One region of the Nonomuraea sp. 3N208 genome, then DNA from elsewhere that is predicted to be linked to it. Evidence: riboswitches for the same ligand, from Rfam matches in the RefSeq annotation. Region 1 holds a riboswitch; each other region holds the start of a gene.
What was found. A riboswitch is a leader RNA that binds a small molecule or an ion and turns the genes downstream of it on or off. The one in region 1 is predicted to bind cyclic di-AMP.
Positions count from the first base shown of each region.

Region 2: it holds a riboswitch for cyclic di-AMP, as region 1 does, so the genes downstream of both, ACTWPT_RS29465 (hypothetical protein) here and ACTWPT_RS48590 (glycoside hydrolase family 25 protein) in region 1, are expected to answer to the same signal.
Region 3: it holds a riboswitch for cyclic di-AMP, as region 1 does, so the genes downstream of both, ACTWPT_RS20115 (NlpC/P60 family protein) here and ACTWPT_RS48590 (glycoside hydrolase family 25 protein) in region 1, are expected to answer to the same signal.
Region 4: it holds a riboswitch for cyclic di-AMP, as region 1 does, so the genes downstream of both, ACTWPT_RS58680 (glycoside hydrolase family 25 protein) here and ACTWPT_RS48590 (glycoside hydrolase family 25 protein) in region 1, are expected to answer to the same signal.

Region 1 covers NZ_JBQQBR010000048.1:23,818-31,032, reverse strand. The annotation lists gene ACTWPT_RS48600 (MFS transporter) at 1-53, opposite strand, end outside; gene ACTWPT_RS48595 (ester cyclase) at 386-751, shown strand; cyclic di-AMP (ydaO/yuaA leader) riboswitch at 1,323-1,465, shown strand; gene ACTWPT_RS48590 (glycoside hydrolase family 25 protein) at 1,479-2,225, shown strand; gene lexA (transcriptional repressor LexA) at 2,940-3,599, shown strand; gene ACTWPT_RS48580 (hypothetical protein) at 3,530-3,787, opposite strand; gene ACTWPT_RS48575 (MFS transporter) at 3,932-5,173, opposite strand; gene ACTWPT_RS48570 (TetR/AcrR family transcriptional regulator) at 5,562-6,197, shown strand; gene ACTWPT_RS48565 (crotonase/enoyl-CoA hydratase family protein) at 6,194-7,090, shown strand; gene ACTWPT_RS48560 (acyl-CoA synthetase) at 7,120-7,215, opposite strand, start outside.
Region 2 covers NZ_JBQQBR010000020.1:178,574-185,788, forward strand. The annotation lists gene ACTWPT_RS29440 (DUF885 domain-containing protein) at 1-961, opposite strand, end outside; gene ACTWPT_RS29445 (DUF4032 domain-containing protein) at 984-2,192, shown strand; gene ACTWPT_RS29450 (NAD(P)-dependent oxidoreductase) at 2,186-2,791, opposite strand; gene ACTWPT_RS29455 (winged helix-turn-helix transcriptional regulator) at 2,846-3,196, shown strand; gene ACTWPT_RS29460 (alpha/beta fold hydrolase) at 3,233-4,072, opposite strand; gene ACTWPT_RS29465 (hypothetical protein) at 4,117-4,926, opposite strand; cyclic di-AMP (ydaO/yuaA leader) riboswitch at 5,099-5,233, opposite strand; gene ACTWPT_RS29470 (DUF5302 domain-containing protein) at 5,394-5,594, opposite strand; gene ACTWPT_RS29475 (rod shape-determining protein) at 5,771-6,757, shown strand; gene ACTWPT_RS29480 (ABC transporter permease) at 6,900-7,215, opposite strand, start outside.
Region 3 covers NZ_JBQQBR010000012.1:177,097-184,311, forward strand. The annotation lists gene ACTWPT_RS20105 (RDD family protein) at 1-231, opposite strand, end outside; gene ACTWPT_RS20110 (amino-acid N-acetyltransferase) at 330-887, opposite strand; cyclic di-AMP (ydaO/yuaA leader) riboswitch at 1,165-1,315, shown strand; gene ACTWPT_RS20115 (NlpC/P60 family protein) at 1,411-2,364, shown strand; gene ACTWPT_RS20120 (LuxR C-terminal-related transcriptional regulator) at 2,369-2,581, opposite strand; gene ACTWPT_RS20125 (cytochrome P450) at 2,767-3,963, shown strand; gene ACTWPT_RS20130 (winged helix-turn-helix transcriptional regulator) at 3,953-4,354, opposite strand; gene ACTWPT_RS20135 (NADP-dependent oxidoreductase) at 4,434-5,369, shown strand; gene lysX (bifunctional lysylphosphatidylglycerol synthetase/lysine--tRNA ligase LysX) at 5,414-6,895, opposite strand; gene ACTWPT_RS20145 (hypothetical protein) at 7,052-7,215, shown strand, end outside.
Region 4 covers NZ_JBQQBR010000089.1:9,610-16,824, forward strand. The annotation lists gene ACTWPT_RS58640 (DUF4142 domain-containing protein) at 1-477, opposite strand, end outside; gene ACTWPT_RS58645 (SDR family NAD(P)-dependent oxidoreductase) at 545-1,306, opposite strand; gene ACTWPT_RS58650 (class I SAM-dependent methyltransferase) at 1,393-2,049, shown strand; gene ACTWPT_RS58655 (GNAT family N-acetyltransferase) at 2,062-2,607, opposite strand; gene ACTWPT_RS58660 (zinc-dependent alcohol dehydrogenase) at 2,737-3,753, opposite strand; gene ACTWPT_RS58665 (VOC family protein) at 3,815-4,201, opposite strand; gene ACTWPT_RS58670 (ArsR/SmtB family transcription factor) at 4,198-4,485, opposite strand; gene ACTWPT_RS58675 (zinc-binding dehydrogenase) at 4,633-5,667, shown strand; gene ACTWPT_RS58680 (glycoside hydrolase family 25 protein) at 5,709-6,485, opposite strand; cyclic di-AMP (ydaO/yuaA leader) riboswitch at 6,497-6,639, opposite strand; cyclic di-AMP (ydaO/yuaA leader) riboswitch at 7,096-7,215, shown strand.

The DNA.
Region 1 (7,215 bases):
AGGAAGAAGAACAGGAACAGCGCCTGCCGGCGCCGGCGCGTGGCGAGGTCCATGTAGATAGGTCTCCGTGGGAGTTCGGATGTCCGGGGAGTTCTGGGCATCGATGCCCACCGAGCGTACGTATAGGTGATGAAGGTGATCGTATGAGGACAAAGCCATCACCCGGCACTCCGACCCCATCACGGTCCGCGAGACAGGTGTTCCTTGTCGAAGTCTTTTAGGGTCAGACTCCGAAGGCGCGGCGGATGACGGCGTCGAAGGCACGGTCCGAGAGCAGCCAGCGCATGAAGATCGTGGAGGCCCATGGTCGTCCGTGAACGCGCTTCCTCCTGAGCCCTGTCGTGCTCACACGCCCACGTAGAGTTCGGCGGCCGCGGCCGAGGACGTGAGCGCCCTGGTAAAGCGAATGCAGGAGTGCTTCAACAGCCGGCAATTCGACCAGGCCGCAGACCTGCACACCCCCGGCTTCTTCAGCCATCCGCTCGGCACCACAGGGTTCGAGGCGGGCAAAGACGCCTGGCGCACACTCGTTACCCGGTTTCCTGGCATACGCGTCGTCGCCCAGGACATCCTGGTTGACGGCGACAAGGCCGCCGTCCGCTCGACCGTCGAGGGGATCGCGGCCCCAGACGGCGACGCCCAGCCCATGCTGTTCGAGATCTTTCGCATCGACAATGGCCGGTTCGCGGAGATGTGGGGGGCCAGCACGGGATTCCCATCCTCGGCTAGCCCTGAGGATTTGCTCAACTAGCCCCGAAAATGTGCGTCGTGGGGTGGGCGACCGGTTCGGCAACCACAGAAAAGCGCTCCTCGCCTGGGACGATAAGGGGTGCCGATGTCCTTTTCGGCCCAGGTCGAGGAGCGCTTAACGACGTTCCACGCCCTCCATGCCTCCGCACGTCCCTGCTCGCACCCGATGGTCACCTGGCGGGATGATCAACACTGTCGTGGTGCTCAAACCCATCGACATTCTTCCGAATTCAAGATCGCTAAATGGTAGATGGCGTTCACAAGCTGGCCTCCGAGAAGTCCTCGACCTTCCTCGTGCCGTCTCCCGGGGCGATCGCAGATCGTATGCTTCAACCTGCCTTAAACGTTCTATCAAGCGCAGGTCAAGCCATCCGGACCGGTCTCTGAACATGAGCCTGCTCACCGAGACGGCGAATTCCTAGCCGAGCGGGGCTCCTGAGCCGTCACCAGGAGAGGAACTCGCCGACCACCGGTTTGTCCACTTGTAAACCTTTTGGTTGATACATTATGTTATGCGCCATACGTCCGGTTTATCCGGTTGTTGCATTGACCATCGCATGACATCACAGTCCTGTCTGTGACCGCTGAATCCGCCTTCGGGCGGAACCGGGGACCCAGTCGTTCGAACTTGGGGTGAATTGGCGCCGAGGTGCCATAGGGCAGCTTCCATGCCCGAACCCGTCAGCTAACCCGGTAAGCGGTATGGAAGCAAGGAGAACTCCCTACCGATGGCCGACCATCGTCTTACCCCTGCCCCGAAGACCAGCGTCACCCGAATGGCCAACCGCATGGCCACCCCCGGCATCTTGCTGAAGTCCGCGGTCACCGGGTTGCTGGCCGTGACCACCGCCGTGGCGGGTGCGAGCGTCGCCAGTCCCGCGCACGCCGACAGCGACACGCTCGTCTACGGCCAGGACGTCTCCAACTACCAGCCGACGCACGATTGGGCCGCCAGCGGCGCCAAGTACGGCATCGTCAAGGCGACCGAGGGCGCCGATTTCAGAGACCGTGCCTTCGCCCGTCACTGGGCCGAGATGGCCAAGCAGAACATGGTGCGCGGCGCTTACCATTACGGTCACCCGGCCAACGACCCCGTCGCCGAGGCCGACTTCTTCCTATCCGTGGTCAACAAGCAGCCGGCCAGGAGCGGTGACCTCCTCGTCCTGGACCTGGAGACCACCGACGGCAAGTCCGTAGCCCAGGTCAACGCCTGGGCCAAGAAGTGGCTGGAGCGAGTGAGGGCCAAGACCGGCATCACCCCGCTGTTCTACTCCGGCTGGAACTTCGCCAGCAGATATGGTCAAGGCCTCGGCCAGTACCCGCTGTGGGTCGCCCACTACAGCAAGGCAAGAGGCACGGTCCTGCCGCCCGCACCGTGGAAGACGTGGACCATCCACCAGTACACCGACAGCCCAGTGGACCAGAACGTCACCTCCGTGAGCCTGGACCGACTTCGCGCCCTGGGCCGCAAGTAACCGGGTCCGTGGTCGCGCGGCACGCTCCAGGCAGCGAACGCTCAAGGCCCGACAGCACCTCAGCCCCGAGGCGGCCCTGCCCCTCCTGCCGCCCGGTGGCTTCGCCGTTGCCCTGCAGTCCTTCGTCGTCTGGGCGAACTCGGCCACGTTGCGCCAGGAGATCATGGCGGCCGGCGATTTCCCGCTGCCCGATGGCCTGTCGGCGTTCCTGCTGCTGAACCAGCTCATCTATCGAGGCGCCGGTCGCCCCACCGACAGGACTGGGCTGGGGCGGGCCACCGACCGAACGGCTGGCCGCCGGCCGCCGTCGCCGCCGGATCGACGCCGTCCCCGGACCGCTGCGGCCCGCGGCGGAGGCGTTCAACACCTTCCTGCTGCGCTCCCGCGAGCGCGCCCGCCGGGCCGGAACGCTGCCCCGCGCCGACATCACAGCCCAGCGCACCAGCAACCCCGCACGTGATGGTCACCAAGGGCACCAAGGCCGGCCGATCCCCGGCCTCCACCGCCTTCGTCAGCCACGTCCTGGACGCCTGCGGCGTCCCGCCCCGGATGCTTCGCTCCACCCGCCTGGTCGAACCTGGTCAACACCATGGACCCCAAACTCGTCGCGGCGACCTTCGGGATGGACCCCGAGGGCGTCATGATCTATCTCGCCGACCATCGTCGCGCTCGGGACGCTCGCGGCGGAGGACGACATCCCTCTAGCATTCGCAGGTGACCGCCTACGACGATCCCGACGCGTTCGAGTATCTGGACTTCTCGGCCCTGCCGCAGCGGCAGCAGCGGATCCTGGCCGCGATCCGCGACTGGGTGGTCAGGTACGGCTACCCTCCGAGCACACGCGAGATCGGCCGAGCAGTCGGCCTGCGGTCGTCCTCGTCGGTGTCGAAGCACCTGAGGAGCCTGGAGGAGAAGGGGTTCCTTCGCCGGGGCACGACGATGACCCGGCCGATCGACGTGCGTCTGTTCCTGCGGGCCTCGGCGCCCGAACCGGCCGGCGACCTGGTGACCGTGCCCGTGGTCGGAGACATCGCCGCGGGCGCTCCCATCCCGGCCGACGAGCATGCGGACGGTACGCTGACGCTGCCACGCGACCTCACCGGGCGTGGCAACGTGTTCGGCCTCCGTGTACGGGGCGATTCGATGATCGACGCCGCGATCTGCGACGGCGACATCGTCGTGGTGCGGCAGCAGCCCGAGGCGTACTCGGGCCAGATCGTCGCCGCGATGATCGACGGCGAGGCCACCGTCAAGGTGTACCGCCGACGTAACGGGCACGTCTTTCTCGAACCGCGCAATCCCGTCTACGACGTCATGGATGGCGACCACGCTGTGGTGCTGGGCATCGTGGTCTCGGTCCTGCGCAGCGTCTGACCACCCTGCGGGGAGTCGGCGTCGGCGCCCAGCTGCCGGCACACCGGCTCCACCCAGTCGGCCCGCAACCGCCCGACGCCGCCGAAGGCCGGTGGAAAGGCCGCGGTGAACAGCACGTGCGTGCCGTCGAGGCCGTCCGGCCTGGGGTCGCGGTCGGAGCGCTGCAGCTGGCCCGGCCGTACCCACAAGTAGTCACGAAGTCGACGGTGTGGTGCCCGCTGCCTCAGGTGATCAGGGCGATGGTGTGGAAGTCGGCCCGGTGGACGCGCTGCAGGCTGCCGTCGGACACCCGGTGGTGCAGCTCCGCCGGCGACAACACCTCCAGGCCGGCATCAGGCCTGTTGCTCCTCGCGGTCGGCCGCCACCGGTGCGTGCCTCCCCACGGTCTCGGTCATCCGGGACAGGGGGATCAGGCCGAGCAGGCAGATCGCGGCGAGCACGATGTAGTGCACGGTGAACCCGGACTGGTCGATGATCCAGCCCGACACCGCCGCAGCGAGCACCCCGGACACCCCCAGAGCGATCCCGATCATGATGCCCATCGCCGTGCCGGCCGCCTTCGGCACCGAGTCGATGAGCAACGCGTACGTGACGGGGAACGGCGCGTTGCGGAACAACCCCCACGCGAGCAGGATGATCCACGCGGTCGCCGCGCTGGTGATGAAGATCATGGCCAGCAGGGTCAGGGCCCACCCGATCACCAGGAAGCGGATGGCGAACTTGCGGCCGGCGTGATCCGACCACGTACCCCAGACCACCTGCCCGAGCCACCCCGTCAGCCCCGAGACGCCCGAGAGGAACGCAGCCTCGGCGAACCCCATGCCGTGCTGGGTGAGCTGCACGGCCAGGAACGTCACCGCACCCGCCTCGGCCCACAGGAACAGGAAGATCAACACAACGGACCACCGCACGTTGGCGTTGCTCAGCGCCTGCTTGACCGGGGCGAGCATGCTGCCCGGCAGCCGGGTGGACAGCTCGGGCATCGGGCGGGTGAGTCCGCGGCGGTCGATCCAGTCGTAGACCTTCGCCTGGTTGCGTCTGGTGCCGATGAGCGCCTGCGCCACGATGATGGGGATCCCCAGGAGCGGGATGAGCAGGAAGGCCTCACGCCAGCCGGCGAACCCGAGGACGGCGGCGATGAGGGCACCAGTGAGGAACTGGCCGAGCGGAAATCCGGTGTGGTGCACGCCGACGGCGAAGCCGCGGTGCTCCTTGGGCCACCATTCGCTCACCAGCGCCACATTGACCGGCTCGGAGCCGCCCCGGCTGATCCCCATCGGGATCCGCAGCAGCAGGAACGCCACGAAGCTGCCGGCCAATCCGAACGTCAGGGCGCCGCCCAGGATGGCAAGCAGCATCGCGACGTTCCACGTCCACGTCCGCCGGTACCCGGTGCCGATCCGGTCCGAGACCCAGCCGAACAGCAGGGCGCCGACGATCAGGCCGCCGAAGAACACCGAGTTGACCAGTCCCGCCTGCGTGGAGTTCAGCCCGAACTCCTGCTGGATGGCGGGCAGGACAGCGGGCAGGATGCCGCCGTCCACGGCGGTCATCAGGATCGCGCCAGTGGTCACCGCGAGCGTTGCCCACGACAGCGGATGCCCGCGCGGTATCCATGATCTCGACGTCGGCACCGGCGTTTCAGACAAAACGACCTCGCTGTGTGTCGGACCGGACTCGCCGCGCCGACATGCGTTCGCACGACAACCCTGCGCCGGCGGGGGTTCATCCGGTGCTCGCGGTTGGATTTTCGGTGCCGCCATTGTTTATGGCGATTTGTCCAAGGTCAACAGGGGCACGAACCGATACCGCCGCGACGGCCGCTCAGCGAGGCTTGCCCTTTTGCTGGTACGGCTGCCATCACTGCTACCGGCCACACGCGTCTGAGCCCCTTTCGCAGTCAATGGTGACTGTGAAATGCTCCCCCTACAGTCAGAGCTGACGGTGAATGGATGAGGTGACATGGTCAGCCGGGAGGAGCAGCGCCGGGAGACGCGTGCCCGGATTCTCCGCGCGGCAGTGGAATCGCTGATCGAGAAGGGGGTCGCGGCGACGACGACCCTGGAGGTGCAGCGGCGGGCCGGCGTCAGCCGAGGCGCGCTGCTGCACCACTTCCCCACGCACGAGGACCTGCTCGGAGCGGCGGTCGGACTGCTTGTGGAGCGCAACGAGGAAGCGGTCCGCAAGGAGCTGGCCGTCACGGCAGCGGACAACGAACGGCTGTCGCGCTCGCTGCGCGTGCTGGGGTCGCTGCTGCGCAGCCCCTCCTACGGGGCGGAGCTGGAGCTCTGGGCGGTGGCGCGTACCAATCCGCGGCTGCGGGAGGTGCTGCGGCGCGCCGAGGGGGCGGCCAGGCGTGACCTGTACCGCGTGCTCGGCGATGTGCTGGGCCCTGAGGCGATGGCTGCGCCGGGTTATCCGCTGGTGGCCGAGCTGACGGTGCAGCTGCTGCGTGGCATGGCGATCTCCGAGGTGCTCCACCGCGAGGACGCCGACCGGGAGCAGTTGCTGGAGCGGTGGGGCCAGATCGTGGGCCCTCTGCTGACCACCGCTCCGCCCGCACCGTCCGCTCCCACCGGTGAGGAGGAATCCCGATGACCGACGCCGACGTCGAGGCTGTCGTGCTGTACGAGGTGACGGACCGTAAGGCGTACCTGACCCTGAACCGGCCCGATCGGCTCAACGCGATCGACTCCCGCATGCCCGGCGACCTCGCGGCCGCTGTCCGGCGCGCCAACGAGGATCCAGGGGTGCACGTGATCGTGCTGCAGGGGGCGGGGCGGGCCTTCTGCTCGGGGTACGACCTGAAGATCTACGCTGAGGGTGGCAAGGGCGCGCAAGGCTCCACCGACGGCGACACGGTGTGGGACCCGATCCGGGACTACACGATGATGAAGCAGTTCACCGACGACTTCTTCTCGCTGTGGCGGTCGCTGAAGCCGACCATCGCCAAGGTGCACGGTCACGCGGTCGCCGGGGGCAGCGACATCGCCCTGTCGTGCGATCTGGTGGTGATGGCGGAGGACGCCCGGATCGGCTACATGCCCGCGCGGGTGTGGGGCTGTCCGACGACGGCGATGTGGGTGTACCGGCTGGGCGCCGAGCGCGCCAAGCGGATGCTGCTGACCGGCGACACGATCGACGGCCGCACCGCCGCCGAGTGGGGGCTGGTGCTGGACGCGGCACCGGCCGAAGAGCTGGACGCGCGGGTGGAGCAGCTGGCGGACCGGATCGCGGGCGTGCCGGTCAACCAGCTCGCCATGCAGAAGCTGATGATCAACCAGGCGTACGACAACATGGGCCTGCATGGCACGCAGATCCTGGCCACGCTGTTCGACGGCATCACCCGGCACTCGCCCGAGGGCCGCTGGTTCCAGGGGTTCGCCGCCACCCACGGCTTCCACGAAGCCGTCAAATGGCGCGACTCGGGCCGCTGGATCCCTGACGGTGGCGGCCCGATTCCCACCGCGGCCGACCTCGCTGAGGGCTGACAGCACCCACCCCTTCTACTTCATGCGAGTCAGCTTTCCGAGGCAGGGGCATCGCCGGCGGGGGAGAGCATGCGGGACTTGATCTCGTTCTTGAGGATCTTGCCGACCTTCGAACGGGGCAGGTC
Region 2 (7,215 bases), on a different contig from region 1:
ACAGGTAGTGGGCGACGGACAGGATCGGCCGGGTGTACTCGGCGGACGGCAGCACGTGGCACTCCTCGCCGTCGGCGAACGTCACCAGGTCCCGCTCCCTGACGAACTCCCGTGCCCGCTGGGTCTCCGCCTCGTACTCGGCGCGCATGTCCGCCAAGGTCGGCGGATGGTCGTCCATGAGGGACTCCATCGCGGCCCGCCAGTCCTCGGTTCCGTTGACCCGGACCGCTACCTCCCGCATCCTGGCGTCCAGTTCGGCCCACGCGCTCCTGCCCTTCTCGTGGAGCTCGGCGGCGCCGTACCCGAGGAGCTCGCGCTCGCGCAGCAGCGTGGAGTACAGCCGCTCCCCCATCCGCCAGGTGCCGCCGCACTGGAAGGACTCGAGGAAGGTGACAAGCTGGTCGAACGCCTCGGCGGCCGGCTCGGCCGCGGCCGCCAGCTTGGCACGCAACTCGGGGTCCTCGACCATGCCGGGGATCGTCCTGGTGAGGAAGTTGCGGCCGGTGCGGGCCTGGCCGAGACCCCGCTGGACCAGCAGCGGCGCCGCCAGGTCGGGGTCGAGGTTCGCCCAGCACGCCGCCAGCACGCCGGGAACCTCCGCTAACCGGGAGATCGCGGCCGACACCAGCTCGGGCTCGGGCTTGAGGCGCCGCTGGAACGGCGTGTACATGGAGCCGAAGATCGGCGAGAGGTAGGCCGCGGGGTCGCGGCGCCACTCGGGCCAGGACGCCAGCGCGATGGACCCTCTCAGCTGCGAGAGGACAAGGTCTCTGTCGATCGCGTCCTCGAGGGACGCGGCCTCGGTCGCCGACAGGCGATCCAGCCAGCGGATCTCCTCCTGCTCGCGAGCGGCCCAGGCGGAGGCGGTGAAATCGCCGAGGGTGTGATCGTAGCCGTCGGCTCCCAGGAGGCTGGCGACGACGGGACGGTCGGAAAAGTACCACTTGAGAAACTCGTCCACCGGTGCACCTTATCCTGAGCAAATGCCCCTGCAGATGACTGGCGCGCTCGGCGACCCCGACCTCATTCGCCTTCCCTGGGACGTCCCTCTAGCCGACTGGCCAAAACACCATCTGGTCGATCTCCCGCGCGGCATCTCGCGGCACGTGGTGCGCTTCGCCCGGCTCTCGGGCAAGGTGTACGCGATCAAGGAGATCAGTGAGCGCTACGCCAAGCGCGAATACCAGTTGTTGTGGGACCTGGCCCGGCTGGACGCGCCGGCCGTGGAGCCGGTCGCGTACGTCACCGGCCGCGAGGACGGGCTGGACGCGGCCCTGATCACCAGGCACCTGCAGTTCTCGCTGCCCTACCGCGCCGTCATGTCGGGCACGCTACGCCCGGACACGCTCACCCGGCTGCTCGACGCCCTGGCCGTGCTGCTGGTGCGGCTGCACCTGAACGGCTTCTACTGGGGCGACTGCTCGCTGTCCAACACGTTGTTCCGCAGGGATGCGGGGGCGTTCGCGGCGTACTTGGTGGACGCCGAGACCGGCGAGATGCACCCGATGATCAGCAATGGCCAGCGGCTGGCCGACATCGACTCGGCGCACACCAACATCTTCGGCGAGATGCTCGACCTGGAGGCCGGCGGGCTGCTGCACCCGTCCGTCGACCCCATGGAGACCGCCGAGGACGTCGTCGCCCGCTACCACCGCCTGTGGGACGAGATCAACGAGAGCGAGATCATCGAGGAGGTGGACTGGCACCGCGTGGAGCAGCGGATCAGGCGGCTCAACCTGCTCGGCTTCGACGTGGCCGAGATGATGGTGCGGCGCAAGGTCGGCACCGGGCGGCTGATCGTCCGTCCCAAGGTCGTCGACGCCGGGCACCACCAGCGGCGCCTGCTCCGGCTGACCGGACTCGACGTGGAGGAGAACCAGGCGCGGCGGCTGCTCAACGACCTCGACGGATTCCGGGTGGCCAAGGGGCTGCGGCACGAGGACGAGGCCATCGTGGCGCACAAGTGGCTGGCGGAGGTGTTCCAGCCGACGGTCGAGGCCATCCCCGTGGAGCTGCGCGGGAAGCTGGAGCCCGCGCAGCTGTTCCACGAGATACTCGACCACCGCTGGTACCTGTCCGAGCAGGCCGGCGCCGACGTCGGGCTGGAGGCGGCCGTGAAGTCGTACGTGGACAACGTGCTCGTCCACAAGCCCGACGAGAAGGCGCTGCTTCCTGACGACGCCCCTCAGTAGGCCACCGTGATGCGCTGGCGGAGGTGGGCGCCGTTCTCCAGCTCGTCCGCGATGGCCACTGCGTAGTCCTCGGCGCTGATGAAGCTGCGGCCCACGGCGTCGGTCAGCAGGTAGTCGTGGCCGATCCGGTAGACGCCGGTACGCTCACCCGGCGCGATCTCGGCGGCCGGCGAGATGTAGGTCCAGTCCAGGTCCTCGACCGGGAAGAAGAGGCCGAGCGCCGAGCGCTGGGCCAGCGCTTCCTTTTTGTAGATGTCGGGGAACTCGGGCGTGTCGACCAGGTCGAGGTCGGGCGTGACCTTGAGGCTGCCGGCGCCGCCGACGGCGATCAGGCGGCGCACGCCGGACTCGCGTACGCCCTCGATCAGGGCCCGGTAGGCGTCGAGGAACGGCCCCTCCGGCTCCGTGCCGTCCCGCGGCGGGGAGATGGCGCTGACCACGGCGTCATGCCCCTTGGCCAGCGTGGCGGCGTCGTGGACGTCGCCCTTGACCGGGCCGCCGGAACGGCTGACGCCGGTCACTTCATGCCCGCGGTTGGTGAGCTCTGCGGCGATGCGCTGGCCGATCATGCCGGTCGCGCCAAAGAGAAGAATCTTCATGCCGGCAAGAGTATCCATCGGATACTGGTTACTTCATCGTGCTATAAGTACCTTATGGATACCGGTGATGTCTTCGACCCCAACTGCCCGACCAGGGTGGTTCTGGATCGGATTGGAGACAAGTGGTCGGTGCTGGTATTGCTCAGCCTCATCAGCGGGCCGATGCGGTTCACGAAGCTGCGGGCCCGGATGGGTGGGGTCACGCCCAAGGTGCTGACACAGACGTTGCGGGCCATGGAGCAGGACGGGCTGGTCACGCGGGAGGTGTTCGCCGAGGTGCCACCGCGGGTGGAGTACACGCTGACGGATCTCGGGCGTTCGCTGCACGAGCCGGTCTCGGCGGTGGCCACGTGGGCGGAGCGGAACGTGGCCGGCATTCTCCGGTACCGCGAGAAATCCGCCTGAGCGGCCCGCATCCCGGCGCGGGCCGCCGCCGAGCTTTCAGGCGCTCGTGAGCTTGGTGATCTCGCTGACGATGTCGGGCCAGAGGGGGCGCGGCAGATCGTGGCCCATGCCGGGATAGGTCACCAGCCTGGCGCCGGGGATGGCCGCCGCCGTGGCCTGACCGCCCGCCACGGGGACGAGCAGGTCCGCCTCGCCGTGCAGGACCAGCGTGGGCACCTTCACCTGGGCGAGCGATTCCGTGCGGCCGCCCGAGGCCATGATGGCCGCCAGTTGCCTGGCCGTGCCCGCCGGATCGAAGCACCGGTCATAGGCCATCCCGGCCATCTCGGTGATGCGCTCGCGATCCAGGTCGTAGCCGGGCGATCCGATGATGGACCAGGTCCGCAGCGCCTGCTCCAGCACGCCGTCGCGGTCGTCGGGCGGCGTGGCCATCAGCACCGCGAGCGCCTCCGCGGTCGGCGGGGCGACCTCCGGGCCCGGCGTCGACATGATCGAGGTCAGGGTCAGCACCCGTCCGGGATGCCGGATGGCGAGGGTCTGGGCGATCATCCCGCCCATCGACGCGCCGACCACATGGGCGGCGGGCCGGCCGAGGACGTCCATGAGGTCGGCGGCGTCGTCGGCCAGGTCGTCGAGCAGGTACGGCGCGGGCTTCCCCGCTTGGGGGACACCCGCGTCGTGGAAGTGCGTGGACAGGCCCGCGTCGCGGTTGTCGAACCGTACGACGTGGTGGCCCTGCTCCGCCAGGAGCCGGCAGAGCCCCTCATCCCAGTGGATGAGCTGAGCGCCGAGCCCCATGATGAGGAGCAGGGGTCGTCCTGCCGGTGAGCCGAAGGTCTCGTAGGCGATGTCGATGCCGTTGACGGCTGCGCGCATGGTCACGGAGACCAGAATGACATTCTGGTCTCCGTGTCGTAAAGTCAGCGCCTGATGAGCCTGCGCACGCGCTTGTGGCCGAGCACCGCGCCGCCCCCGGCCATGGCCAGGGCACCCGCGAGGAGGACGCCGCCCACGGCGCTCGACTCCTCGGCCTCGGTCTTGGACGCGACGGCGTTCTCCGGCGGAGCCGCGACCGCCTTGCCGCCGGCGGGCTCCTCGGCGGGCTTGACCTCGGTGGACTTGACCGCGGGGGGCTTGAGCTGGGCAGGCTCCTCCTCGGCAGGCTTCTCCTCGGCCACGACCGTCGGAGGCTTGGCCGGGTTGGTGTCCTTCCTGGCCCATGCGCCGGTGGAGAAGGGGACCGGGTAGTTCTTCTTGCCGACGCCGTTGCCCCACTTGGTGATGACATAGTCGACGTCGATGTGACCCTGGCCGCCGACGCCGTCCACGCTGAGCGTGTTGGGGTTGAACCTGCCGCCCGTCAGCTCCGCGAAGGTCTTGGCGTCCAAGTCGAGCATGATGCCACGGTTGGAGGGCACGCCCGGACCGCGGTCGCCGACGAAGAAGGGGAGCTTCTTGCCCTTGTAGACCACGTATCCCTCGGTCAGCAGCGGCCAGCTCGGACTGGCGGCCAGCCCTTTCTGCATGGGCTTGCCGCTGGCGGGCATCCCCGTGTCACCGTTGCGGCCGGAGCCGTCGTCCCAGTAATAGGACGCCGTGGTCGAGCCCTTGAGCAGTACCTTCTCGTCGGTGTCGGAATCGGCGTGGGCCGCCGTACAGGCGATGGCCACAACGGTGGTGGCGGAGGTGGCGAACAGGGCGCAGGAACGCAGGCCAAAACGTGCAGACATGGGGCAGTGAGGTCCTTTGCGAGGGGTCAGGGACACGCGCTCCCGGAAAAAGGGCATAGCAAGGCAGAACGCCGAACGGGGGTTACTACGCGGAGCGCGAAAGGAGCCTGGGAAAAGGGCCGATCAGCCGGAGGCCGGCACGACGCTGTCTGGGGGTACGTACATCAATGCGGTGTCCTCTCCATCACGCCTACCGGGTTAGCTGACGGGTTCGGGCGGTGGAGATGCCCTACCGGCACGTGGCCGGATTCACCCCGAGGGATGGGTCCCCGGTTCCCGATCTATCGGGACTCGGCTAGGTAATGGCCCACACTTTAACCACGTATTCCGGACACACGCAAACAAATCATCATGAATCCGTCGAAAGATCTACCTAAGGATGTAAAGGCCCAAATCGGGCGAAGATCGGCCTCCGCGGGCATAGAAAAAGGGGGCACGGCCTGCCGTGCCCCCTCGCAATCCCAGCCTCAGCCGCCGCTCTTGCGCCTGAACGATCTTTTACTCGCAGCCGGACCGTGCGCCCCGTGGATCTTCGATGGGTCACCGCCCCTGCCACCCGCGCCCGAGCCCGCGTGCTGGTTGCGCTTGCGCTCCAGCGCCTCGCGGAACTTGCGCTTCATCTCGTCCTCGGAAGTTTCGCTGTTTTCCGGCTCGGGTGTATCCGCCATGAGGACCTCCATGGTGTTTGGGGACAATCACAGCTTCGCACGACGTCGGCCATGGCACGAAACTGGGGCCGCCGCGTGGCAGGTCGGCGCCTGGAGCAAAGGCGAACCGTTCCTGGTATTGCGTTGGTGCGCACCAGGGAAGCAAAGCGACATGATGGTCAACCCCCGGAGCGGCGATGAGTGTCCTCGGCCATGACCTGGCGATGGATCTGGGGGCGGCGTGCACCCGGATCTACGTCAAGGGCAAGGGCATCGTGCTGAACGAGCCCTCGGCCGTCGCACGCGACGCCGAGACGGGCAAGGTCCTCGGGTACGGCGCGGCGGCCCTCGACGCGCCCTGCGAGACGTGCTGGCCGATCAGCGACGGCCTGCCGGTCGACAGTGAGCTCACCCGGCGCCTGATCCGGTATTTCGTCCGTAAAGTGCACGGGCATCCGTTCGCCCGGCCGCGTGTGGTCCTGGCGCTGCCCGACGGTTGCACGCGGATCGACCGGGCGGCGCTGCGCGACTTGGCGTTCGAGGCGGAGGCGCGGGACATCCTGCTGATCCCGCACGCGCTGGCCGCCGCGCTCGGCGCGGGCGTGCCGGTCAAGGACTGCGCCGGGCGGATGGTCATCGACATCGGGCGCGACGCGGCCAGGATCGCGGTGCTCTCGTACGGGGCCGTCGTGGCCTCCGGCACGGTGCCGGTCGGCGGCCACGCCATGAGCAGGTCGATCGCCCGCCTCGTGGAGCGCGAGCACGGGCTGCTGATCGACGAAGGCGAGGCGGAGGCGGCGAAGCGCCGCGCAGGCTCCGAATGGAAGCCGCTGGACCGGCAGGTGCTGGTCCGCGGCAGGGACGTGGAGACCGGGCGGGAGCGCACAGCGGCACTCCCGGTGCAGCTGATCTATGAGGCGACCAGACAGCCGGTCGAGACCATCGAGCGGGCGGCGGTCGGGATCGTGGAGCACTGCCCGGCGGAGCTGGTGGCCGACCTCGGGGAACGGGGTGCGGTGCTGGTGGGGGGTGGCGCGCTGCTACGCGGGCTGTGCCGGCGGCTGCGTACCGCCTTGTGCATGCCGGTGCGCCGGGCGGAGCGGCCGCTGGAGTCCGTGGCTCTCGGGCTCGGACATTGCGTGGACGACCTGGGACTGATCGCCAAGCTCAGGGGCGCCAGGTGACGCCACGGTGCAGCGGGCCGCGGCTGGCCGCCCGAGCAGTGGGAGGAGTGGGTCAACCGGACGCCGGCCGCCCAGCTCCTCCGGCCCGAATAGGGCGACGGCCCACGCCCGGTCAGGCGGACGAGGGCCGAACGCACCCCGGCTATGGCGTGGAGAGTGCCTCTGTCGGGGACAGGCGGGAGGCCCTGACGGCCGGATAGAGCCCGGCCATGGCGCCGATGGCCAGCGTCGCCGCGAGACCGCCGACGGTGGCCCAGGCCGGGACCACGGAGGGCCAGCCGCTGTAGAGCGCGTACCCCATGGTGACGGCGGTGCCGAGGAGCACACCGCCCGCTCCGCCCATCGCCGACAGCAGCAGCGACTCGGCCAGGAACTGCGTGCGGATCTGGCCGCGGGTCGCCCCGAGCGAGCGGCGCAGCCCGATCTCCGCGCGGCGTTCCAGCACCGAGATGACCATC
Region 3 (7,215 bases), on a different contig from region 1:
TTGCTGACCGTGCTGTGGCTGCTGGCCATAACCCTGTTGCTGGCCATAGCCCTGCTGGCCGTACTGGGGCTGCTGCCCATAGGCGTCGTCCGCCCGGTAGCCGACCACAGTGACGTCGGGGTCGGGCTCGCCGGGGTGGCGGCCCGCGTTCTGCTGCCCGTACTGGGGGTTGCCGGGCGCAGAATTCTCGCCAGATTCGTCCTGCGGATACGGCGGCTGTCCGGTGCTCACCGTGTCACCTCGCTTCGAGTGCGCATGTGGCACGTGTCAGGACACATGCCCTGTGCTGCCCAACGTATCGACATAGGTATCAACAATCACCTTTCCAGCTAGTCAAGGCCTGCGTCACCCGATGTCAGGTGGAGCAGCATGCGGGTGTTGCCCAAGGTGTTCGGCTTCACGTGCTCCAGGTCCAGAAACTCCGCGACACCCTCGTCGTACGAGGCCAGCAGTTCGGCGTAGACCTCGGGTGACACCGGCGTGCCCTGGATCGGGCGGAAGCCGTGCCGCGCGAAGAAGTCGACCTCAAAAGTGAGACAGAATACACGTCGCAGCCCCAAATCGTTCGCCTGCCGTATGAGCGCGGAGACGATCCGGTGGCCGATTCCCATGCCCCGACACTCGGGATCGACGGCCACCGTGCGAACCTCGGCGAGGTCCTCCCACAGGACGTGGAGCGCGCCACACCCGACGACCCGCCCGCCGAGCTCGGCCACCCAGAACTCCTGTACGTCCTCGTAGAGGGTCACCGTGGCCTTCTCCAGGAGCCGGGGACCGGCGCCCGCGTAAGTGTCGACCAGGCGCCTGATCCGCCGCACGTCGGGCGTGCGGGCACGCCGGACCACCACCGCGGTCTCCGGCGTCGTCAGTTCGGCCACCTGCTCCATGGCTCTCCAGAGTACAGATGTCATTACGGCTCGGCCCTAACTCCCACGTCTGGCCCCATCCTGTGACATGCCAGGAGCCACATGGGTCCCAGCCCGGCTACTTCTGGCGTTCGGCAGAAGTAATGACAAAGAGGACATAAAGTCTCTTCTGCACGGTTGATCACGAGATCACCTTGTGACCCGGCAGTTGTGAAACCTCTACAGATCGAGCAGTTCTGGTTGAGCACGAACCCGGAGTGCATTAGTGTCCAGCGACGACGTTCCCCGCGTGTCGCGCGCGGGGGACACGCCAAATTCTCGCATGGGAAGCCGGGGACCCACCGGTGGCGAGCTCCGCACGCCACCACTGGGGTGAATCCGAGTTCTTCGGTAGGGCTGCTCCGGCCCGAACCCGTCAGCTAACCCGGTAGGCGTCAATGAGAGGAGCTGGTTGGTGAAGCGCACGCTGAGCCGTGGGGGGAAGTCGGCGGGCAGGCATGCCCGCCCTCCGGAACGGGCCCGGCTCTCACGCCGCCTCGGCGTGATGAGCATCACATTGGCCGCGCTCCTGATCGCCATCCCCGTCGCCGCTCCAGCGTCCGCGGACCCGAAGCCCTCACTCAAGGAGCTTTCCGAGCAGGTCGAGAAGCTGCATGTCGAGATCGAGACGCTGACGGAGCAGTACAACGGCCAGCGGGAGAAGTACAAGGTCGCACAGAAGGCCGCCGACGCCGCTCAGAAGACGCTGGCGGACAGCGAGGCCGACCTCGCCGCCAAGCGGGCCAAAGCCGCCATGCTCGCCCAGAACGCCTACATCACCGGCGGTCTGAGCAAGGCGCTGGCGTTCACGGCCTCCACCGACCCTGAGAAGTTCCTCGACCAGGCCGCGACCACGTACGCGCTGGAGCAGCAGCAGGGCGAGCAGGTCAACCAGCTTGCCAAGGCCATGGACGCCGCCACCCGCGCCAGGGCGGGCGCCAAGACCCGCATGGAGGACCTGCAGAAGATCGTCGCGGACCTCGACAGCAAGCGCGACAAGATCACCAAACTGGTGGCCAAGGCCGAGAGCAACCTGTTCAGGCGGGCCATGGGCGAGGCCGGCCGGGCCGGCTCCCGCGTACGCATCAACCTGCCGATCCCCGGCAACGGCAAGGCCGCCCAGGCGGCCAGGTGGGCGCTCACGCAGCAGCTCAAGCCGTACGTCTGGGGCGCCGAAGGCCCCAACTCCTACGACTGCTCCGGCCTGGTGATGGCGGCCTTCCAGCGGGTGGGCATCTCGCTGCCGCACTACACCGGCGACCAGTGGACCGCGGGCCGGCACATCGACAAGTCCGAACTACGCGCGGGCGACCTCGTGTTCTTCTACAGCGACCTGCACCACGTCGGCATCTATCTGGGCGGGGGCATGATGGTGCACGCCCCGCGAACCGGTGATGTCGTGCACATCGCATCGATCGCGAACCGGCCGTACGCCGGCGCGGTGCGCATCGCCGACTAGTTCGTCAGATCAGCTGTCGTCGCGCTGCCCAGGCCACGGCCTCGATGGCCGTGGCCACGCCGATGCGGTCGCAGATGCCCCGTAACCGCCGGCGTACTGTCCGCCCACTGATATCCAGACGTCTCCCCACGCGATCTACCGTGACCCCCTTGGCCAGCTCCGCCAGCAACGCCAGATCCGCGTGGCTCAGCTCAACGCCTTCAGTGAGCACATCCATCGGGAGCCCTCCCCCCCAACAGCAGAACTCGGACCTCACAACGGGCCAAAGCCGCTCGTCTCGCAGACGGTAAACGCATCCTGGAAAGGTCGTCAAGCGCAAGAATCTTCGCACTTGACGGGCACTATTGACATGATCCGTTATATGTGACGTACTCGCCATACGGCGACGAGACCGTCGGCACGATGAGCGAACTCATAGAGCGGTCCAACGGGCCCGGCCCGGGACCGATGGGCCCGGCCGACGTCTTGGGTTTTGATCCGAACGATCCGGACTTTCTGCGCGAGCCATACGCGCGCTACCGCGAGATGAGCGCTCGCGGGGCGATCTTCCGTACCCGCGCGGGACTGATCGTCGCCACCACCCACGAGTTGTGCGGAGCGATGCTCCGCGACCCCCGCTTCGGCCACGGCTCCGACCCCCCGTACGGAAGAGACCCAGGTCAGCCCGTTGAATCGTTCCTCTGGATGGACCCGCCCGACCACACCAGGTTGCGTGCTCTGGTCAGCAAGGCGTTCACGCCGCGCATGGTCGAACGGCTCCGCCCCCGCATCGAGGCGATCACCGCCGAGCTGATCGGCGCTTTGCCGGAGGAGGCGGACCTGGTTTCCGGTTTCGCCTACCCGCTGCCCGTCCTGGTCATCACCGAGATGTTGGGGGTGCCTCCGGAGGACCGTGAACGTTTCAGCGGCTGGAGCGAAATATTGGCTCGCAGCCTTGACCCGATGCTTACAGACGAGCTCGTATCGGAAACCGGCCGGGCCAGAAGAGAGTTTCGCGACTACTTCCGCGACCTCATTGCGATCAGGCGGGCGCAGCCGGGCGAGGACCTCCTGAGCGCACTGGCCCGGGTCGAGGAGCTCACCGAGCCCGAGTTGCTGGCGACCTGCGTACTGCTGCTCGTGGCCGGGCACGAGACGACCGTCAACCTCATCGCCAACGGGATTCTCCACCTGACCGGGCGTGGGCTGCTGCGGCACGCCGCCGAGCAGCCCAGGCAAGTGGTCGAGGAGGTGCTGAGGTACGACCCGCCGGTCCAGCTCACCTCCAGGATCGCGCTGGAGGACGCGGAGCTGGGCGGCGCGCCGGTGCCCAAGGGCGCGCTCGTGCTCGGAGTGATAGGCGCGGCCAATCGCGACCCGGCGGTCTTCCCCGATCCCGATCGGTTCGACGTGACCCGTGATCCCGGGCGGCACCTCGCGTTCGGGCTCGGGATTCACTTCTGCCTCGGGGCGACGCTGGCCAGGTTGGAAGGCGAGATCGCGCTCGCCGCTCTGGCCCGTGCGGCGCCCGGGCTGGAGCTGACCGACCCGGCGCCGCCGTACAAGTCGAATCTGGTGTTGAGAGGGCTGGAGTCCCTTCCGGCGCGGCTCAGGCGTTGACGGCGTCGTAGTGCCCCCTGGCCCGCTCGACGTCCTCGATGTGCGCCTCGGCCCAGCCTTTGATCGCGGCCACCAGCGGCATGAGGCTCTCGCCCAGCGGGGTGAGCTCGTAGTCGACGCGTACCGGCACCGACGGTGTGAGCGTGCGAGTGACCAGGCCATCACGTTCCAGGCCGCGCAGGGTCTGGGTGAGCATCTTCTGGCTGACGCCCGCGATGCGCCTGGCCAGGTCACTGTAGCGGCGCGGCCCAGCCTCCAGCGCCGTGAGCACCAGCGTGACCCATTTGTCGCTGAGGCGGTCGAGCAGCCTTCTCGAGGGGCACTGGGAGAAGTACGCGTCGAACGCCTGCCGGGCCTCTTCACGCCGCTCCGCGGCCGTCTTCGTGGCCATCCGTTCGCTCCTCCCAGTGGGTTACGCACTTACAGGTGCCTACTTACCACAAGAGAGTAACCCTTTCTAGGGTCGCAACATGACTTCGACGACTATGCGTGCACTCATCGGCGGTTCCGGCGCTCCCCGGCTGGTGGAGGTCCCGGTGCCGCAGGCAGGACCAAGGCAGGTGCGGATCAGGGTGGCGGCGGCGGGGGTGAACCCGTTCGACCTCGCGGTGGCGGCCGGGACGCTCGCCGACTATGGCGTGGCGCGGCGCCTGGACTCGTACGGTCTCGGCTTCGACGTCGCAGGAACCGTCGACCAGGTAGGCGACGGGGCGGGCTTCCTGGTGGGCGAGGAGGTGATCGGCCTCGCCGCCCGGCTGGAGCTGCCCGTGAAGGCGCAGGCCGAGTACGTGGTGCTCGACGCGGAGGCGGTGGCGCGGGCGCCGCGCGGGTTCACCGCCGCGCAGGCGGCCACCATCCCGCTCAACTCGCTGACCGCCTGGCAGGCCCTGGACCGGGCCGGAGCCCGGCCTGGGCGGACGCTGCTGGTCACGGGGGCGGCCGGGGCTGTGGGGGGTTATCTGGTGGAGCTGGCGGCGCTGCGAGGCGTCCGGGTGGTTGCTCTGGCCGGTGCCGGGGACGAGGAGCTCGTACGAGGCCTGGGGGCCGAATGGTTCGTGGCGCGTGGCGAGGACGTGGCCTCCGCGGTACGGGCGCACGTGCCCGGCGGTGTGGACGCCGTCGTGGACGCGGCCGTGCTGGGCCTGGCCGCACTGGACGCGGTCCGTGACGGCGGGACCTTCGTGGCGCTCACGGCCGGAGTCGCGCCGGTCGGGCTGCGCGGGATCGACGTGGGCACCATGTTCTTCCGTGCCGATGCGGCTCAGCTCGGTGAGGTGGTGCGGCTGGTGGAGGCCGGTCGGCTGACGTTGCGGGTGGCGGAGGAGTATCCGCTGGAGAAGGCGGCCGACGCCCACGCCAGGCTGGCCGCGGGCGGGATTCGCGGCCGCCTCGTTCTCATTCCTTGAGCCCCGGCGGGCGCGCGGGTCCTGCCGCGCGCCCGTGCCTGGTCTCAGCGGGTGGGCTTGACCAGCGGGAACAGGATCGTCTCGCGGATGTTCTTACCGGTGAATGCCATGATCATCCGATCAATGCCGGCGCCCATGCCACCGGTCGGCGGCATCGCGTATTCCAGCGCCTGCAGGAAGTCCTCGTCGAGCTGCATGGCCTCCGGGTCGCCGCCGGCGGCCAGCAGGGACTGCTCCATCAGGCGGTGGCGCTGGTCGATCGGGTCGTTGAGCTCCGAGTAGGCCGTGCCCAGCTCGGTGCCGAAGCCGATCAGGTCCCACTTCTCCGTCAGCAGCGGGTTGTCCCGGTGCAGGCGGGCCAGCGGCGAGGTCTCCAGCGGATAGTCCATGACGAACGTGGGCTGGACGAGCGTGTGCTCGACCAGCGCCTCGAAGAGCTCCTGCACGATCTTGCCCGAGCCCCACTTCGGGTCCCAGTGGACCTCGCGCCGGTCGGCGATCTTGCGGAGCTCCTCCAGCGTGGTGGAGGTGGTGATCTCCTCGCCCACGGCCTCCGACACCGCGCCGTACAGCGTGATGCGCGGCCACTGGGCGAGGCCGAGGTCCACCTCGACGCCGTCGTGCACGACCACGGACGTGTCCAGGGCGGCCACGACGGCCTTCTGGTACATCCGTTGCGTCAGGTCCGCCATGTCGTTGTAGTCGAGGTAGGTGCCATATGCCTCGACCATGGTGAACTCGGGGTTGTGCGTGGAGTCCGCGCCTTCGTTGCGGAAGTTGCGGTTGACCTCGAAGACCTTCTCGATGCCGCCGACCACCAACCGCTTGAGGTAGAGCTCGATCGCGATGCGGAGGTAGAGCTCCATGTCGTAGGCGTTGATGTGGGTCTTGAAGGGCCGGGCCGTCGCGCCGCCGTGGATGGGCTGCAGCATCGGCGTCTCGACCTCGAGGTAGCCCTCCTCGTGCCAGAAGTCGCGCACCGCGCGCACGGTGGCGCTGCGGATGCGGGCCATCTGCCTGGCCTCGTCGTTGACGATGAGGTCGACGTAGCGCTGCCGGACGCGGGCCTCGGGGTCGGTGAGGCCGACGTGCTTCTCCGGCAGGGGGCGCAGGCACTTGGCGGTGATCTGCCAGCTCTCCGCCAGGATGGACAGCTCGCCCCGGCGCGAGGTGATGACCTCGCCGATCACACCGACGTGGTCGCCCAGGTCGACGTCGCGCTTCCAGCGTGCCAGCGACTCCTCGCCCACCCTGTCCAGCGAGATCATGACCTGCAGGTCGGCCTCGCCGTCCCTGAGCGTGGCGAAGCAGAGCTTGCCGCCCACGCGGCTGAGCATGACGCGGCCCACGACCGCGACCGTGTCACCGGTGGCGGCGTCGGGCTCCAGGCCCTGGTATTTCTCCCTGACCTCGGCGTTCGTCGCCGTACGGGGGAAATTCACCGGGTAAGGGTCGACGCCCTCGTTGCGAAGGCGGTCGAGCTTCTCCCTCCGGATCCGCATCTGCTCGGGAAGTTCGTCGCTCACAACAACAAAGCGTAGGGGATATGGCGAACTGCAAGGACTCGTCGGTCCCCTGCAGGGAGCACGCAGGAACGCTGCAAGAGGCATCTTCTATCAATGACTCACGAGCTCAGGGGGGAGCCGGCAGGGAGCCGGCCCAAGGGAGCTCAAGGAGAGAAGATGTTGAAGAAGATCGCGACAGGCGCCCTCGCCATCGCCGCCACCACGGCCGTTGCCCTGTCGCTTCCGGCCGCCGCCTCCGCCAGCACTTCGCCCGACTATGACGACTACTCGGAGTACTGGGGCCCGGTCTACTCCAAGCACGGCCTGGCCAAGGCCCACGG
Region 4 (7,215 bases), on a different contig from region 1:
ATGACCCAGGCGAAGCTCCACCTGAGCCAGCCGGAGTGACCGGTAGTGGGCGTCGGCCTGCAGCCGCAGCCAGGCCCGGTCGAAGCGATGACCCGACCTAGCGGTCACTGCGCGCAGGGCGGCCCGCTGCTCGGCGCTCGGGGCATCCGGGATGCGGACGTCCAGCCGGTCAGCGACCGAACGCAGCCTCGCGTCCAGCCGGCGATGATCACGGATCAGCCGCCAGGCGATCGCGCGCACGCCTCTGTCGCGGGACTCGCGCAACGCGGCCCGGCCGGCCGCGATCTCGGCGAGGTGGCCCCTGTGCGCCTGCCTCAGATACGCCCGGTCCTGGGCGGAGGCATGCAGCACCCAGCCGGCCTGATCGACCGCGCTGGGAGCGGCGGTCGCCGTGGTCTGGGCCTGCGCCGCCGGGGCGATGGTCAACGCCAGCACGGTCGCGAGGGTCGCGGGTGCTAATTTCCGTGCTGTACTCATCGGTCAGGTCCCTCCTTTCTTGGGACGGACCCGTGGCTGCTGCCCTATTAGGGCGGGGATATTCACCTCAATTCGGCGGGTCGAATCGGCCATCCACGGCGGTCCAGCCGCCGTCCACGTACAACACCGATCCCGTCACGAAGCTCGCGGCGTCGCTCGCCAGGTAGACCACCGCCCCGGCCATCTCCTCCGCGGACGCCCAGCGGCCGAGCGCGCTCTTGGCGGCGTACGCGGCGTACCAGGCGGGGTGGTCCTTGATCTGGCGGGTCAGCGGCGTCTCGACCACGCCGGGCGCGATGGCGTTCACCCGCACCCCGTGCGGTCCGAACTCGGCGGCGGCCGTCCGCAGCAACTGCACGAGGCCGGCCTTCGTGGCCGAGTAGACGCTCTGCCCCGGCTCGGTGACGCTCGCCCGGATCGACGCGAACCCGATGATCGACCCGCGCCCCCGTTCCACCATGCCCGCGCCGAACGCCCGCACCACGTCGAACGAGGCCCGCAGGTTCAGCCTCACCACCCGGTCGAACTCCTCGCCCGAGTAGTCGAGCAGCCGCTTGCGGACGTTCGTGGCGGCGGTGAACACCAGCACGTCGGCAGGCTCCTCTTCGGCGGCCCGGCCCACGGCCCCGGCGTCGAGCACGTCGAGCAGCCGGGCGGTGCCCCCGCACGCGGCGGCGGTCTCCTCCGCCGCGGCCAGGTCCCGGTCGGCGCACACCACCGACGCCCCGTGGGCCGCCATGGCCAGCGCCGCCTCCCTGCCGATCCCGCTTCCTGCCCCGATCACCACGGCCCGGCGCCCGTCCAGGCGGAACAGCGCGTCATATCCCATGACAGGCAACCCTAGCGACTGGTCTGACCAGTACACCAGGTGCCTGCCTCCGTGAAATGTCGGTGGCCGCTGCCACGATGGGTGTCATGCAGAGCATCGCCGCATACTGGGACGCTGCCGCCGACTCCTTCGACGAGGAAGCGGACCACGGGTTGCGCGACTCCAGAGTCAGAGCGGCCTGGGCCGATCGGCTCGCCGCGTGGCTGCCCGAGAGCCGGGCCGACGTGCTGGACCTGGGGTGCGGCACGGGGTCGCTGTCGCTGCTGCTCGCCGAGCGCGGCCATCGGGTCGCGGGGGTAGACCTGGCGCCCCGGATGGTGGCGCGGGCGCGGGCGAAGCTGGCAGGCACGGGCGCGGTCGTGCTGGTCGGGGATGCCGCGCGGCCGCCTGTGGGGGAGCAGCGCTTCGATGTGGTGCTGGCCCGGCACCTGCTGTGGACCATTCCCGAGCCAGAGGCCGCCCTGACCCGCTGGGCGGCTCTGCTGCGTCCCGGCGGACGGCTGGTCCTCGTGGAGGGACGCTGGAGCACGTCCAGCGAGGGGAGAGATCAGGACTTAACAGCGGAGCGGGGTTCGGGCGCGGGCATGCCGTGGGATGGCGGGGTGAGCGCGGGGGATCTGGTGGCGGCGGTGCGGCTGACCGTCGCGGACCTCGCGGACCTGCACGTCGACGTGCTCACCGACCCGGCGTTGTGGGGCAAGGAGATCGAAGACGAACGTTACGCGGTGGTCGCGGTCACGTAGCCCATCCCCGGCTCACATTCGCCGCCGGGCCTCCCAGTCGGGCCGCAGCAGCTCGTACTCCACCTCGCCCTGATCAGTGCCGTCGATGGGGTCGGGCCAGTCCATGAAGAAGGTCCGTACGTGCCTCAGCCCGGACTTCTCCATGACCCGCCGCGATCCCAGGTTCACCGTCATCGTCTGGGCGAACACGCGGCGCGCGCCCAGCTCGCCGAACGCCTTGTCGATCAGTGCTAGCGAGCCCTCGGTCGCGTAGCCCTTCCCCCAGGCCGACTTGTGCAGCCGGTAGCCGAGCTCCGGCTCGTCGGCGGGCTTGCCCTTGGCCGCCCGCAAATGGAACCAGCCGAGGAACGCCCCCGAAGGCTTCTCGATCGCCGCCCAGAAGCCGGAGGCGATGAACCTCGGCAGCGTCTCCTCGACGATCACCTTGCGGGGCGTCGGCTTGCCGCCGTTGAGGTATCGCATGACGTCGGGATCGTTGTGCAGGTGGAAGAGGTCGTCGGCGTCCGACTCGGTGAAGCGGCGCAGGATCAGCCGGTCTGTCTCCAGGTAGATGTCCACCCGGAAACGCTAACCAGCGGGCAGATCCGGGGCGACGGATTTTCGGATGCGCGGTCAGCCCAGGCGGGGGATCTCTGCGGGCGGATCCGGCTGTGACGGCATCTCGGTGCGATCGGGTGTTGCGGGCGGTCAGCCCAGGCGGGGATCGATGAGGATCTTCGGAGCGTCGCCCCAGCTGGGCCGCCGTTCTCCCGACAGGACCGCGGCGGCCTCGTCCAGCGGGACGGTGGCGGCGACCAGGGGACGCGGATCGACCTGCCCGGAGGCGTACAGGTCGATGGCCCCCGCGAGGCCGCCGGAGGCGCTGAGCACGCCGACCGCCGTCACGTCCTTGAGCACCAGGCGGCGCGTGTCGGCCAGGCTGGGCGCGGCCGACAGGCCGATGAAGACCACGTTGCGGCCCGGCTCCACGAGCTCGAGCGCGAGCGCGGGAGAGCCGGACCCCGTCGAGGCGTCGATCACGGCGTCGAACCTCAATGGCGGCTCCGGCGGCGTCGTCCAGGTCTGGGTGAAGCCGAGCGAGCGGGCGAACGCCAGGGAGCGCCCGTTCACCCCGAGCAGGTGCACCTCGACCCCGTGGGCCACCGCGATCATGGCCGCCAGCAGCCCGATCGTGCCCGGCCCGATGACCAGCAGCCGCTCACCGGGCGCCACCGCGGCGGCGCGGACCGCCCTTAACGCGTTTCCACCCGGCTCCACCAGAGCGCCGAGCACCGGATCGACCGGGTCGGGCAGCGGCTGGAGCGCCCGGACGGGCACGGGAAGCCGTTCGGCCAGCGCTCCAGGCCAGCCGTTGCGCACGCCGATCTCGTACCGGTCGGCGCACAAGTGCTGGCGGCCCGCCACGCACCGCGCGCATTCGCCGCACCCCAGCATGGTGTCGCCGGTCACCCGCCGCCCGGCCCAGGCGGGATCCACGCCGTCGCCGACCTCCCGCACGGTGCCCGCCCACTCGTGTCCGATCCGCACCGGGTAACGGGCCTCGCCAGTACGCAGGTACGCCATCGCGCCCGAGAAGAACTCCATGTCGGTGCCGCACACCCCGGCCCGCTCCACCTCGACCACCACCTCACCGGGCCCCGGCGCGGGCGGCTCCACCTCCTGGACCTCCGCACGTCCTGGACCTGTGATGACGAAGGCACGCATGCGGGCAGACGCTACCGCAGCACCACCGGCGCATAAAGCAGCACGCCGGTCCGCCGGGCGGCTATCCCTGGGCGGCGATCTGGATGAGGTTGCCGCAGGTGTCGTCGAAGACGGCCGTGGTGACCGGTCCCATGACGACCGGTTCCTGCGTGAAGCGCACGCCGAGGCCCTTCAGCCGCTCGTACTCCTTATGCACGTCGGACACCGCGAACGAGGTCATCGGGATGCCGTCCTCCACCAGTGCCTGCTTGAAGGGCGACACGGCGGGGTGGCTGGAAGGCTCGAGAACGAGTTCGGTGCCGTCCACGTCGTCCGGCGACACGACGGTCAGCCAGCGGTCCTCACCCAGCGGGACGTCGTGCTTGACCGTGAAGCCCAGCACGTCGGTGTAGAAGCGCATGGCGTGTTCCTGATCGTCCACGAACACGCTGGACAGGTGGATCTTCATTCTGGCTCCTTTGTGGCGCGCCTGAGCCATCGGTCGACGATAGGTTCGAGCGGCGCCGTATTGATGAAGTGGAATTTGTAGCGGCCTTCGCGGCGCGTCTCCACCAGGCCGGCGGCTTCCAATACGTCCAGGTGCTGGGAGATCGCCTGCCGCGAGGAGCCGAGCTGGTATTTCATCGCCAGGCGCGTACAGATTTCGAACAAGGTCTGCCCGTCCTTCTCGGTCAGCTCGTCGAGGATCTTGCGCCGGGTGGAGTCGACCAAGGCCTTGAACACGTCGCCCACGGACCCCACGATAGGCAAGTAGCGACTTGCATGTCAATGCGGGGCATTTTTAACGACAACGGACCTGGAGCAGACGCGCCGATCACACGATCGCGGCCGACCCCGGGTACCTGTGACGACGAGAGAAGTCACGATGGGAAGGTCCTCATGCGAGCAACCTTGATCTACGGTGCCCGTGACGTGCGCGTCGAGGATGTCCCCGACCCGGAGATCCGGCAACCCACGGACGCCGTGGTCCGCGTGCTGCGCTCGTGCATCTGCGGCAGCGACCTGTGGCCGTACGGGGCGAGGCCCGCCACCGAGCAGGGCGAACGCATCGGCCACGAGTTCCTGGGCGTGGTGGAGGACGTCGGCGCGGAGGTGACGGGGCTGAAGACCGGCGACGTGGTGGTGGCGCCGTTCGTGTGGTCGGACAACACCTGCGACTTCTGCCGCGAGGGTCTGCAGACGTCCTGCCGGCACGGCGGCTTCTGGGCGGCGGACGGCGTGGACGGCGGCCAGGGCGAGGCGGTACGCGTGCCGCAGGCCCACGGGACCCTGGTCAAACTGCCGGTCGGGGAGGACTCCCCGCTGCTGCCGTCCCTGCTCGCCCTGTCGGACGTGTTCCCTACCGGCCACCACTGCGCGGTGACGGCCGGGGTCGGGCCGCACACCTCGGTGACGGTGATCGGCGACGGCGCGGTCGGGCTGTGCGCGGTGCTCGCCGCCAGGCGGCTCGGCGCCGAGCGCATCGTGCTCATGGGCCGGCACAAGGCCCGCACCGCTCTGGGGCGCGAGTTCGGCGCCACCGACCTCGTCTCCGAGCGTGGCGGTGAGGGCATCGAACGGGTACGCGAGCTGACCGGGGGCGACGGCACTCAGGCGGTGCTGGAGTGTGTCGGCACCAAGGAGGCGATCGAGACGGCCTTCGCCGTGGCCCGCGCCGGCGGCGCGGTGAGCCGGGTCGGTGTGCCGCAGTACGAGGAGGTGCCGATGGGATTTCCGGAATTCTTGCGCAACCTCACCCTCACCGGCGGGGTGGCCCCGGCCCGGGCCTACATCGAGGAACTGCTGCCCGAGGTGCTGGACGGGACGATCGACCCGGGCCGGGTCTTCGACCGCACGATCGGCCTGGAGGACGTGGCGGACGGCTATCGCGCGATGGCCGCCCGCGAGGCGCTGAAGGTCCTCATCCGTCCCTGAGCCGAAGGCGGCGCGAGGAGCTTTGGGTCGGGAGGCGGGCGTCAGGCGGCGGGGCGGCCCAGGTCACGCAACTCCTCGGGGGTCAGCGCGGAGACGTTCTCGTCGACGGGGACGTCGGTGTACTGGTGGATGGTCCACGACTTCCAGTCGGCGGGCGGGGTGACCGCACCCTTGGGCTTGCTGTAGTGGGCGACCCACAGCGGGTATTCGGCCAGGCCCTTGCCGTAGGTGTCGGCGAAGTTCCAGCCGCTGTAGAACATCGGGCTGATCCCGGTCTTGGCCTTGACGTGCGACAACCACGCCTTGGCCCAGGCGTTGACCTCGTCGACGGACTCGCCGTCGGTGGTCTCCAGGTCCAGGACCAGCAGGTCGCCGTGCTTGGCGGGCTGGGAGTTCACCACGGACAGGAAGTGCTCCGCCTCGGCGATGGGGTCGTTGCCGGGGTGCCCGTAGTGGTAGGCGCCGCGCACGATCTGCTTCTTGTCGAGCTCGCGCCAGTGCCTGGCGAACGAGGCGTCGCGGAAGCTCGTGCCCTCGGTGGCCTTGATGATGCCGAACTGGGCCGAGCTCGCGGACCAGTCGTAGAGCGGCTCGTGGTTGGAGATGTCCAGGCCGAAGGCCAGCGATTCGGACGCGGGCTGAGCCTCGTGCACAGGACTGTGCTCAGGGGATGAGGCGATTGCCGTGCCGACCACGCCCGTGAGGGCGGTGGCTCCGGCCAGGATCACGCCACCGAGGGCGAGACTGAGCTTCTTGGAGGGAAAGTCGCGACGGTTCTTGAGGGAATGGACGACTGCGGCAAGCCGGGGCTTGAGCATGGGGCATTGACTCCTTGCTTCCATACCGCCTACCGGGTTAGCTGACGGGTTCGGGCGTGGAAGTGCCCTACGCGCGCAGCCTGGGTTGCGTGCGATTCACCCCGAAAGGATGGGTCCCCGGTTCCGCGAGGCGCGGATTCGGCGGCCGAACGTCATCCCCAGGGATCCCCTCGGGACGCGCACGATCCGGTCAACAAAACGGCAACGACGCGGACGAGAGCCCTCCACGACGTATACCGCGATTACGCAAAAGGTATATATCTCCCCATGGATAGCGCAAACGAGGCGCAACTCATTCCCCGAGTCGTGGACGAGGCGCACAGTGCTCACAGGGTCACCTTGATCGCAAGCTATTGCGGCCGGTCGGACGGAGGTCGCAGCCGCCGGCGCGTTTGGTAAACCCCGCCCGGAGTTGGGTAAAGAATTCTGCCCGCAATCGCCTATGTCATAGGGGATCCTGTTGCCGGCGCCCGAACCTCGCTTGCATCTTTCTATGCCGTTCGCTTACGTTTAAGGACTCAGGGCGTACGCCAGGCAAGATTCATGCCGCGTTAGCGCCCTTCGTTTTGCCGAGACCGCGTCTCACCAGCACGGACATTCAGATTCGTGAGGGACGCGGCCGCCGAATTCGCGATCACGCGGAACCGGGGACCCAATTCTCTGGGGTGAATCGGCGCGCTCAACACGAGCGCCCCGTAGGGCACTTCCACGCCCGAACCCGTCAGCTAAC